3 regions of the Streptomyces sp. NBC_00490 genome follow, and region 3 is predicted to be linked to each of the others. Evidence: riboswitches for the same ligand, from Rfam matches in the RefSeq annotation. Region 3 holds a riboswitch; each other region holds the start of a gene.
What was found. A riboswitch is a leader RNA that binds a small molecule or an ion and turns the genes downstream of it on or off. The one in region 3 is predicted to bind S-adenosylmethionine.

Region 1: another riboswitch for S-adenosylmethionine. It lies ahead of thrC (threonine synthase); the one in region 3 lies ahead of OG381_RS05655 (ABC transporter substrate-binding protein).
Region 2: another riboswitch for S-adenosylmethionine. It lies ahead of OG381_RS15170 (aminotransferase class V-fold PLP-dependent enzyme); the one in region 3 lies ahead of OG381_RS05655 (ABC transporter substrate-binding protein).

What each region holds. Positions count from the first base shown of each region.
Region 1 covers NZ_CP107869.1:4,926,759-4,930,025, reverse strand. The annotation lists gene OG381_RS22175 (alpha,alpha-trehalose-phosphate synthase (UDP-forming)) at 1-337, opposite strand, end outside; gene OG381_RS22170 (glucosyl-3-phosphoglycerate synthase) at 422-1,366, opposite strand; SAM riboswitch class I at 1,533-1,673, shown strand; gene thrC (threonine synthase) at 1,690-2,973, shown strand; gene OG381_RS22160 (MoaD/ThiS family protein) at 3,004-3,267, shown strand, end outside.
Region 2 covers NZ_CP107869.1:3,361,185-3,364,451, reverse strand. The annotation lists gene qcrB (cytochrome bc1 complex cytochrome b subunit) at 1-155, shown strand, start outside; gene trpD (anthranilate phosphoribosyltransferase) at 276-1,340, shown strand; SAM riboswitch class IV at 1,416-1,532, shown strand; gene OG381_RS15170 (aminotransferase class V-fold PLP-dependent enzyme) at 1,679-3,040, shown strand; gene OG381_RS15165 (serine/threonine-protein kinase) at 3,104-3,267, shown strand, end outside.
Region 3 covers NZ_CP107869.1:1,267,841-1,271,107, forward strand. The annotation lists gene OG381_RS05645 (hypothetical protein) at 1-28, shown strand, start outside; gene OG381_RS05650 (hypothetical protein) at 65-790, shown strand; SAM riboswitch class IV at 888-1,001, shown strand; gene OG381_RS05655 (ABC transporter substrate-binding protein) at 1,365-2,984, shown strand; gene OG381_RS05660 (ABC transporter permease) at 2,988-3,267, shown strand, end outside.

The sequences.
Region 1 (3,267 bases), 3.7 Mb from region 3:
GCTCCAGCGGGGTCTGGTACAGCATGTGGTGGACGAACCACAGGGCCGAGTTCGCGATGCCGTTGTACGCGTCCGCGTGCACGTCCGCCGGGATGTCGAGCATCCGGACGCCTTGCTCTCCCTCCCCGCGCCGCACGGCCTCGCGGTCGCCGTCGGAGAGTGCCGAGCACACCCACAGCGAGTCCGCGTCCGACCCGATCGCGGAGAGGCCGGAGACCAGCCCGCCGCCACCGCGCTTCGCGGACAGCGAGCCGTTCTCCTGCACCTCGTACGAGACCGGGCCGCGGTTGGACGCGACGAGCACCCGGGCACCCTGGTCGGACTGCGTGGAAGCCATACGCCTCAACTTAGCCCGACCCGGAAACGCTCAAACGTGCGGTTCGCTGTATACGGGCTTGTGGGCGCCGTAATACGGCCGCCCTCAGGCGACCTTCCGGGACGCGTACTCCACGATCTCCACCATCGGCGGGCGCTCCTCCGTGTCCACGGAGTACGTCCGCGGCTCGAAGCCGTCCGCGCCCCGCTCGAACTGGGTGAGGGAGGGGCGGATGAGGTGGCCGCGCGCCAGCCGCAGCTGGGCAGTGCGGTAGATCGCGGCGGACATCCGGCCCAGGGCCTGTCCGTCCTGGTGGCGGTGTTTGCGCACGCCCACGTCGACCTGGGCCAGCGCGTCCAGGCCCACCAGATGCAGCGCGTCGACCAGCATGCCGAGCTCGACGCCGTAGCCCACCGGGAACGGCAGCTGTTCCAGCAGGGAGCGGCGGGCCGCGTACTCGCCGCCCAGCGGCTGGACGAAGCCGGCCAGCTGGGGCCAGTGCATGTTCAGCAGCGGGCGCGCCATCAGCTCGGTCACCCGGCCGCCCTGGCCCGCCGCGCCGCCCAGGGGACGGTCGTACATGCCCTTGACGAGGTCGACGGCGGGGTCGGTGAGCAGCGGGCCCACGATCCCGGAGACGAAGTCGGAGGAGAACTCCTTCAGGTCGGCGTCGATGAAGCAGACGATGTCACCGCGGGTCACCAGCAGCGAGCGCCACAGCACCTCGCCCTTGCCGGGCACGGCCGGGAGACGGGGCAGGATGTCGTCGCGGTGGACGACGGTCGCCCCGGCCGCGGCGGCGACCTGCGATGTACGGTCGGTGGAGCCCGAGTCGACGACGACTATCTCGTCGACGAGGGGGACCTGCTGCATGAGGTCGTGACGGATCACGGAGACGATGTCACCGACCGTCTCCTCCTCGTTGAGTGCGGGCAGTACGACGCTGACCGACTGGTTCGTGCGTTGCTTGGCGGCCAGGAGCTGGTGGAGCGGGCGATCGGTCAGGGACCAGGACCGGGTGGTCAGCCAGCGCTCGACTTCGTTCAGCACAGTGCGCGGCTCCTCTGCGTTCTCTCGGCGAGTATGCGTATCAGCATGTGATCCATCTCGCGGACCGGACGACTATCTCAACTGTCCTGGTCGTCGGTTACAGTCTTGAACAACGCGGATGACCATCGCATGTCGAGGGTGGCCCGCCGTTCACACAACTTCATACCGCTCATCCAGAGGGGCAGAGGGATACGGCCCGATGAAGCCCCGGCAACCCTCCAGTCGGTTTCTCACGCGCGTGAGGCTCCCGACTCGGGAAGGTGCCAAATCCGTCTCACGGCGAGATGCGTCGTGAGGAAGATGAGGAAAGGGCCTCGCCTCTCATGGCTGCGCAGACTGTTGCAAGCACCACCGAAACCACCGTAGACCTCGGCCCGGCCGCGGCGCTCAGCTGCCGCGAGTGCGGTCACCGCGTCCCCCTCGGCCCGGTCTTCGCGTGCGAGGAGTGTTTCGGCCCGCTCGAGATCGCCTATGACTTCTCGGCCTACGACACCGAGGAACTCCGCAAGCAGATCGAGGCGGGACCCGCGAACATCTGGCGCTACGCGCCCTTGCTGCCCGTCCCCGCGGACGTGGCCGACAAGCCCAACATCAACCCGGGCTGGACCCAGCTCGTCAAGGCCGACAACCTGGCCCGCGAACTCGGTGTCACCGGCGGTCTGTATGTGAAGGACGACTCCGGCAACCCGACGCACTCCTTCAAGGACCGCGTCGTCGCCCAGGCCCTGGAGGCCGCGCGCGCCTTCGGCTTCACCACCCTCTCCTGCTCCTCCACGGGCAACCTGGCCGGTGCCGTCGGCGCCGCCGCCGCCCGGGCCGGCTTCCGGTCCTGCGTGTTCATCCCGCACGACCTGGAGCAGGGCAAGATCGTCATGGCCGCGATCTACGGCGGCGAGCTCGTCGGCATCGAGGGCAACTACGACGACGTGAACCGCTTCTGCTCCGAGCTGATCGGCGACCCGGCCGGCGAGGGCTGGGGCTTCGTCAACGTCAACCTGCGGCCCTACTACGCCGAGGGCTCCAAGACTTTGGCGTACGAGATCTGCGAGCAGCTCGGCTGGCGGCTCCCCGACCAGCTGGTCGTGCCGATCGCCTCCGGCTCGCAGCTCACGAAGATCGACAAGGGGCTCCAGGAGCTGATCAAGCTCGGGCTCGTCGAGGACAGGCCGTACCGGATCTTCGGTGCCCAGGCCGAGGGCTGCTCGCCGGTCTCCGTCGCCTACAAGGCGGGCCACGACGTGGTGCGGCCGCAGAAGCCGAACACCATCGCCAAGTCCCTCGCCATCGGCAACCCGGCGGACGGGCCGTACGTCCTGGACATCGCGCGCCGTACCGGCGGTGCGGTGGAGGACGTCAACGACGAGCAGGTCGTGGACGCGATCAAGCTGCTGGCGCGGACCGAGGGCATCTTCGCGGAGACCGCGGGCGGTGTGACGGTCGGTGTCACCAAGAAGCTGATCGAGAACGGCCTGCTGGACCCGGCACTGACCACCGTTGTGCTGAACACGGGCGACGGACTGAAGACCCTGGATGCGGTGGCGGGTACGGGGCTCACCGCGACCATCCGCCCCAATCTCGACTCGTTCCGCGAGGCCGGCCTCCTCTAGGCCCCCGCAACCCCGACCGGAGGTTCAACCGTGAGCGTCAACGTCCGCATCCCCACCATCCTGCGCACCTACACCGGCGGACAGGCCGAGGTCGCCGCCGAGGGCGCGACCCTCGCCGAGGTCATCGCCGACCTCGAGAAGAACCACACCGGTATCGCGGCCCGCGTCCTGGACGACCAGGGCAAGCTGCGCCGTTTCGTCAACGTGTACGTCAACGACGACGACGTCCGCTTCGAGCAGGGCCTGGAAACGGCCACTCCGGACGGGGCCGGAGTCTCGATCATTCCGGCCGTC
Region 2 (3,267 bases), 2.1 Mb from region 3:
CGACGGTCGACGACAACGGCGTCGAGCGCAAGGTGAAGGGCTCCGAGAAGCTGCGGGTCAAGCTGAGCAAGGCCTACTTCGGCGAGGAGTCCCAGATCCCCAAGCCCACCGCCGAGGAGTACAAGGAGATCACGAGCGGCCACGGCCACCACTGATCGCTGCGCTCGCCACGCGCGCCGAAGGGCCCCGTCCGAACACCGGACGGGGCCCTTCGCCGTCCCCTGCGGCTGGATAGGGTGGGCCCACACTCTTCTACGACATCCTGGAGCGGCCTTATGAGCGCTGTGACCCCCGCTGGAGGCGACACCGCGGCGGGCCGTTCCTGGCCCGAGGTACTGAGCGCCCTGCTCGCCGGGCAGGACCTGAGCTCGGGCGACACGGCGTGGGCCATGGACCGCTTCATGAGCGGCGAGGCCACGGACGCCCAGATCGCGGGCTTCATGGTGGCGCTGCGGGCCAAGGGGGAGACGGTCGAGGAGATCACCGGTCTCGTCGAGGCGATGTACGCGCACGCGCAGCCGCTGGACATCCCCGGGCCCGCCGTCGACATCGTCGGCACCGGCGGCGACCGGGCGAAGACGGTCAACATCTCGACGATGTCCGCCATCGTGATCGCGGGCACCGGGGCGAAGGTCGTCAAGCACGGCAACCGGGCCTCGTCCTCGGCGAGCGGTTCCTCCGACGTCCTGGAGAAGCTCGGCATCAACCTGGACCTGTCGCCCGCGCGGGTGGCCCAGGTGGTGGAAGAAGCCGGCATCACCTTCTGTTTCGCGGCCAGGTTCCACCCGTCGATGCGGTTCGTCGGCGGGGTCCGCCGGGACCTCGGGATCCCGACCTCGTTCAACCTGCTCGGCCCGCTGACCAACCCCGCGAGGGTCACCGCCTCGGCGGTCGGCTGCTTCGACACCCGGATGGCGGGGCTCATGGCCGGAGTGCTCGCCGAGCGAGGCTCCTCCGCGCTGGTCTTCCGCGGTGACGACGGTCTCGACGAACTGACGACCACGGCCACGTCACGGGTGTGGGTCGTCCGCGACGGCAAGGTGCGCGAGGAGGCCTTCGACCCGCGGGACGTCGGACTCGAACTGGTGCCGGTGGAGGCGCTGCGGGGCGCGGACGCCTCGTTCAACGCCGAGGTCGCCCGACGTCTGCTGGACGGCGAGACCGGAGCGGTGCGGGACGCGGTCCTGCTCAACTCGGCCGCGGCGCTGGTGGCGTTCGCGCCGACGGAGGCACCGCTCGTGGACCAGATCCGGGCCGGCATGGTGAAGGCGGCCGAGTCGATCGACTCCGGCGCGGCCAAGCGGACGCTGGAGCGCTGGGCGGCGGCCAGCAACGCCTGACGTCCACCGGTTGTCGTCCCGCGATCCGGACACGGGTTGCGGGACGACGATCACATCGCGTACGTTCTTTGACCAGGTCATGAGTGACAGTCATGAGGCCCCGGCCGACTGTCCGGCAACCCTCCGTCCGTGGCGGGGTGCCCCGGGTGAAGACCAGGCCGTAGGCAGCGAGGTCTACGGCAAGCGCGGGCCCCTCTCGAAATCCAGGGGTCCTGGTCGTTCGAGGGAGTCTTCCGTGAGCAAGCGAATGCGATAGGGCTGCCGAGCCCCGCCTCCGCGCACCCTTTTCCTCACCTCCGCATGTCCTTCTCCGGCATGCTCTCTCACGGGAGTTCCCCATGTCTGTCTCCACCGCTGCCGCCGCCCAGACCATTTGTGCCCCGCTGCCCGTTCTGGGAAGCGATGTCACCGTCCCGCTCGTCACCGGTGGCGAGGTCACCTACGCGGCCCTCGACTACGCGGCCAGCGCCCCCGCCCTGCAGCGCGTGTGGGACGACGTGGCGGCCTACGCCCCGTACTACGGCAGCGTCCACCGCGGCGCCGGGTACCTCTCCCAGCTGTCGACGGACCTCTTCGAGAACGCCCGGAACACCATCAGCGAGTTCCTGGACTGCCGCGCCGACGACCAGCTGGTCTTCACCCGCTCGACCACCGACTCCCTGAACCTCCTCGCCGCCGCCCTCCCCGCCGACTGCCAGGTCTTCGTCTTCGAGACCGAGCACCACGCGAGCCTGCTGCCCTGGCAGGACGCCCGCGTCACCTACCTCGACGCCCCGCGCACCCCGGCCCAGGCCGTCGAGACCCTGGAGAAGGCGCTGGCGGCCCGCGACCCGTTCGGTCCGGCCCTGGTCTGCGTGACCGGCGCCTCCAACGTCACCGGCGAGCTGTGGCCGGTGCGTGAGCTGGCCGCCGCCGCCCACGCGCACGGCGCCCGGATCGTCCTGGACGCCGCCCAGCTCGCCCCCCACCACCCGGTCTCGGTGCGGGACCTGGACGTCGACTGGATCGCCTTCTCCGGCCACAAGCTGTACGCGCCCTTCGGCTCCGGTGTCCTCGCGGGCCGCGCCGACTGGCTCCAGGCGGCCGACCCCTACCTCGCCGGCGGCGGCGCCAGCCGCAAGGTCACCCGCCGTACGGACGGCGGCGTGGACGTCGAGTGGCACGAGACCGCGGCCCGCCACGAGGCCGGGTCCCCGAACGTGATCGGCGCCTACTCCATCGCGTCGGCCTGCAAGGCGCTCACCGAGGCCGGTTTCGACACCCTGGTCGCCCGTGAGCGGCACCTGATCGAGAAGGTGAGGACCGGCCTCGCCGAGGTCCCCGAGGTCCGGATCCTGTCCCTCTTCGGGGACGACGCCCCGCGCGTCGGCGTGATCTCCTTCGTCGTCGAGGGCTGGAACAGCTCCCACTTCGCCGCCGCCCTCTCCGCCGAGTACGGCATCGGCGTCCGCGACGGCCTCTTCTGCGCCCACCCCCTCGTCCGCACCCTTCTCGGCAGCGACCCCCAGACCCAGGGCGAGTGCGGAGCCCCGGAGGCCGCGCCCGGCGAGAAGTCCCTCAACGCGATCCGGGTGAGCTTCGGCGCGGGCACGCCGGACGAGCACGTCGAGCGCTTCGTGACCGCCGTCAAGGAGCTCGTCCAGGACGGTGCGAAGTGGAAGTACCGCACGGAGGACGGCCGTTGCGTCCCGGCGGTCTGACCTGCTGACGGGCCTGCTATACCCTGCCTCCTCGACAGGTTCACGCAGACGGGGGAGCGGGAAGTGCAGGTGCTGCGCGCGACGGACCCACGCAGGATCGGCCCGTACGAGGTACGGGGCCGGCTCGGCTCGGGCGGCATGGGCGAGGTCTATCTCGCCGAGTCACGGGCGGGACTGCGGCTCGCGGTGAAGGTCGTGCGGTCCGAGTACGCCCAGGACCGCACCTT
Region 3 (3,267 bases):
GGACTGCATGACCGACGCCTTCAACTGACCGCCTCCCCGCCCGACAGCCGTACCTTGCCGGGAAATGAAGTCCAGCATGCACCTCCTGGAAGACCCGTCCGAGCTCTCGCCGCGGGCACAGGATTTCCTCCACCGGACGGGCCGACGTGAGCGCCCCGCCCGGTTCGGGGTGCCGATGGAGTTCTGGCACGTGCACGATCATGCGGGGAAGCTCGTGCCCGCCCCGCTGGATCTCCTCATCCGATGCGAGGGTTTCGAGCAGAAGTTCGCGGGCCTTCGGTACGAGGTACGCCGTAGCCGGATGGTGGCCGGGGAGCGGTACGAGTCCGTCCGCAGGTGGGAGTACGACCACCTCGGCATGAAGACGCGAGCATGGCAGGACCCCGGAAGAGGCGGCTGGTACTTCGAATGGACCGGCGAGCGGGTGTCGAAGCCGTGCCGGGACCTGATCCACACCGACGGCAGTGTGGGCACCGACGTCGACGGCAGCGGTCCCTACCTCCCCGTCGCACCGTCCCTCCTGCATCTGATCGAATCCCATGCCCTCACCGACACCGTCGCGACATGGCAGCCATGGCCCGTGGGCACGCTCGCGGCAGCGGCCGTCGCGCTCCTCGACGGTCTGGTGGAAGTCCCCGAGGCCTCATGGAGTTCCTCGCGGTGGCGGCTGTCGGACGCCGTCGCTGTCATGGACCACGACACCTGGGACCGCGTGAACCCGCGCCGTCTGACGCACATCTGGTCTCGCGGAGAGGCCGGCCACCGCCAAGTGCGGGCGCTCATGGACTGATTGGGCAAGATGACCACGCTCAGGGTGACGCCTTCTCGAACAGGGCGCCCGATGGTGGCATTGACGTACGACAAGACCGCTCCGTACGATCACGATCGGCATTGAGTGTCAGCGTCCAGCCCTGGCTTGCTGACCGGCAACCCTCCCGCGCGGTGGGGTGCTCCAGGTGAAAGCCCGGCGGGATCACCGAGGATTCCCGCAAGCGCGTGGCCCCGTCTTTGGGGCCGGAGACGGGGAGGACCGGTATGCGGCACGGTGGTGAACTCAGCGCCTCGTTCGCTCTCGCCACGGTGTTCTCCCGCCTCGCGCGTCGACGCCATATCGATCTGAAGCGCTCGACCAGCTGCCTCTGTCAGGCCTGACGAGCCCGTCCGCGGTCGGCTGACCTCCGCCGCCGGCCCACCTTCCCCGCGCTCTTCCCGGCCACCGGCTCTCCCGGTGTCGCCCGCCTGTCCCCGTCTGCACAGCGCTCCCCCGCCACCGGCGTCACGCCGGCCGGGGCCGCACACCCATGCACGGCCGTGCCTGGTACGGCACCCCCTTGCCTGGTGACACGAGTAGGAGAGACCCCTCCGTGACAGCACTTCCGGATTTCAGAACCTCCCGATGGGCGCCCCTCGCCGCCCTCCTGACCACCAGTGTTCTGCTCACCGCCTGCGGCTCGGGCAGCACCGGCCCGGGCAGCGGAAGCAACCGACCCCAGTCCGGCGGCACCTTGACCTTCGCGGTGGGTTCCGACGCCGGCTGCGTGGACCCCCAGCAGGTCGGCAGCAACGAAAGCATCTACTCGGTACGTCAGACCGTGGACTCCCTCACCGACCAGGACCCTGAGACCGGCAAGATCGTGCCATGGCTCGCCAAGAGCTGGGACATCAACGCCGACGCGACGGAGTTCACGTTCCACCTGCGCTCGGGTGTCACCTTCAGCGACGGCTCCGAGCTGACCGCGCAGGTCGTCAAGGACAACTTCGACGCGGTCCCGAAGCTCGGTGCGTTGGGCGTCCTCGCCCAGGGCTATCTGAGCAGCGTCAAGAGCACCGCCGCGGTGGACCCGCTCACCGTCAGGGTGACCTTCAAGGAGCCCAACGCGCAGTTCCTCCAGGCGACTTCGACCCACTCGCTGGGCATCGAGTCGTCGGCGAGCGTGAAGAAGACGCCGCAGCGGAAGTGCAGCGACGGTGTCGTCGGATCGGGGCCGTTCGTGCTGAAGCAGTACGTGCAGAACCAGTCGATCACCCTGGCCAAGCGCACCGGGTACGCCTGGGGCTCCTCGCTGTGGTCCAAGAAGGGCGAGGCCTACCTGGACAAGCTGGTGTTCAAGGTGGTGCCCGAGGCGGGGGTGCGGGCCGGAAGCCTCCAGTCCGGCCAGGTGGACGCGATCAGCAGCGTCGGCAAGGCCAACGAGGCGGCCCTCAAGGGCGGCCAGGTCACCCTCCTGCGCAGGGCCAACCCCGGCGTGGTGTTCGGGCTGGGCATCAACAACTCGCGGCCCGTCCTCAAGGACGCCAAGGTGCGCCAGGCGATCCTCGCCGCCGTCGACCGCAAGCAGATCGCCGACACGGTCTTCCCGACCGGTACGAAGCCGGCGACCAGCGTCCTGGCGCACACCACGCCCGACTACACCGACCTCTCCTCGGACCTCGCCTTCGATGCGGCCAAGGCCAAGGCCCTGCTGGACCAGGCCGGTTGGAAGGCCGGCGGTGACGGCGTCCGCGTCAAGGACGGCAAGAAGCTGAGCCTGGCCATCAATTGGTTCCCCAACGCGGGCACCAACCAGCCCGCACTGGAGCTGGTCCAGCAGCAGCTGAAGGACGTCGGGATCGACGTGACGCTCAAGCAGGGCCAGGTCAGCCAGTTTGCCACCACGCTCCAGGGCGGCGACTTCGACCTGGTGTGGGGCAACGTGACCCGCTCGGACCCGGACATCCTGCGCAGCTCCTTCTCCACGCGGCTGGCCAACTTCTACCGGCTGCCCGCAAGTTCGCTGGACACGGCGCTGTCCGGACAGGCCGCGACGACGGACACTGCCAAGCGCAGGCAGCTGGTGGACGACGCGCAGAAGCTGATCGTGCGGAACGCGTACAACGTGCCGGTCGTGGAGCTCCAGACCCAGCTGGGCGTGTCGCAGAAGGTGCACGGCCTCGCCTTCGACTCGGGCAGCCGCATCCAGCTGCACGACACCTGGATCGGCTAGCGCGTGCGCCGCTATGTGATCAAGCGGGTCGCGCAGGCGGTCGGGGTGCTGTGGGCGGCCTACACGGTGGCGTTCCTGGTGCTGGACTTCCTGCCCGGTGACCCGGTCACCGCGATGGCCGGTGCCGGGATGGACTCGGGGGACGTCGACCCGGCCCGGCTGGCCGCGCTGCGGCACGAGTACGGCTTCGACAAGCCGGTGCTGGTGCAGTACGCCGACTATCTGGGCCGGGCGGTGCGCGGGGACTTCGGCGACGCGGTCTCCACGGGCCGCCCGGTGACCG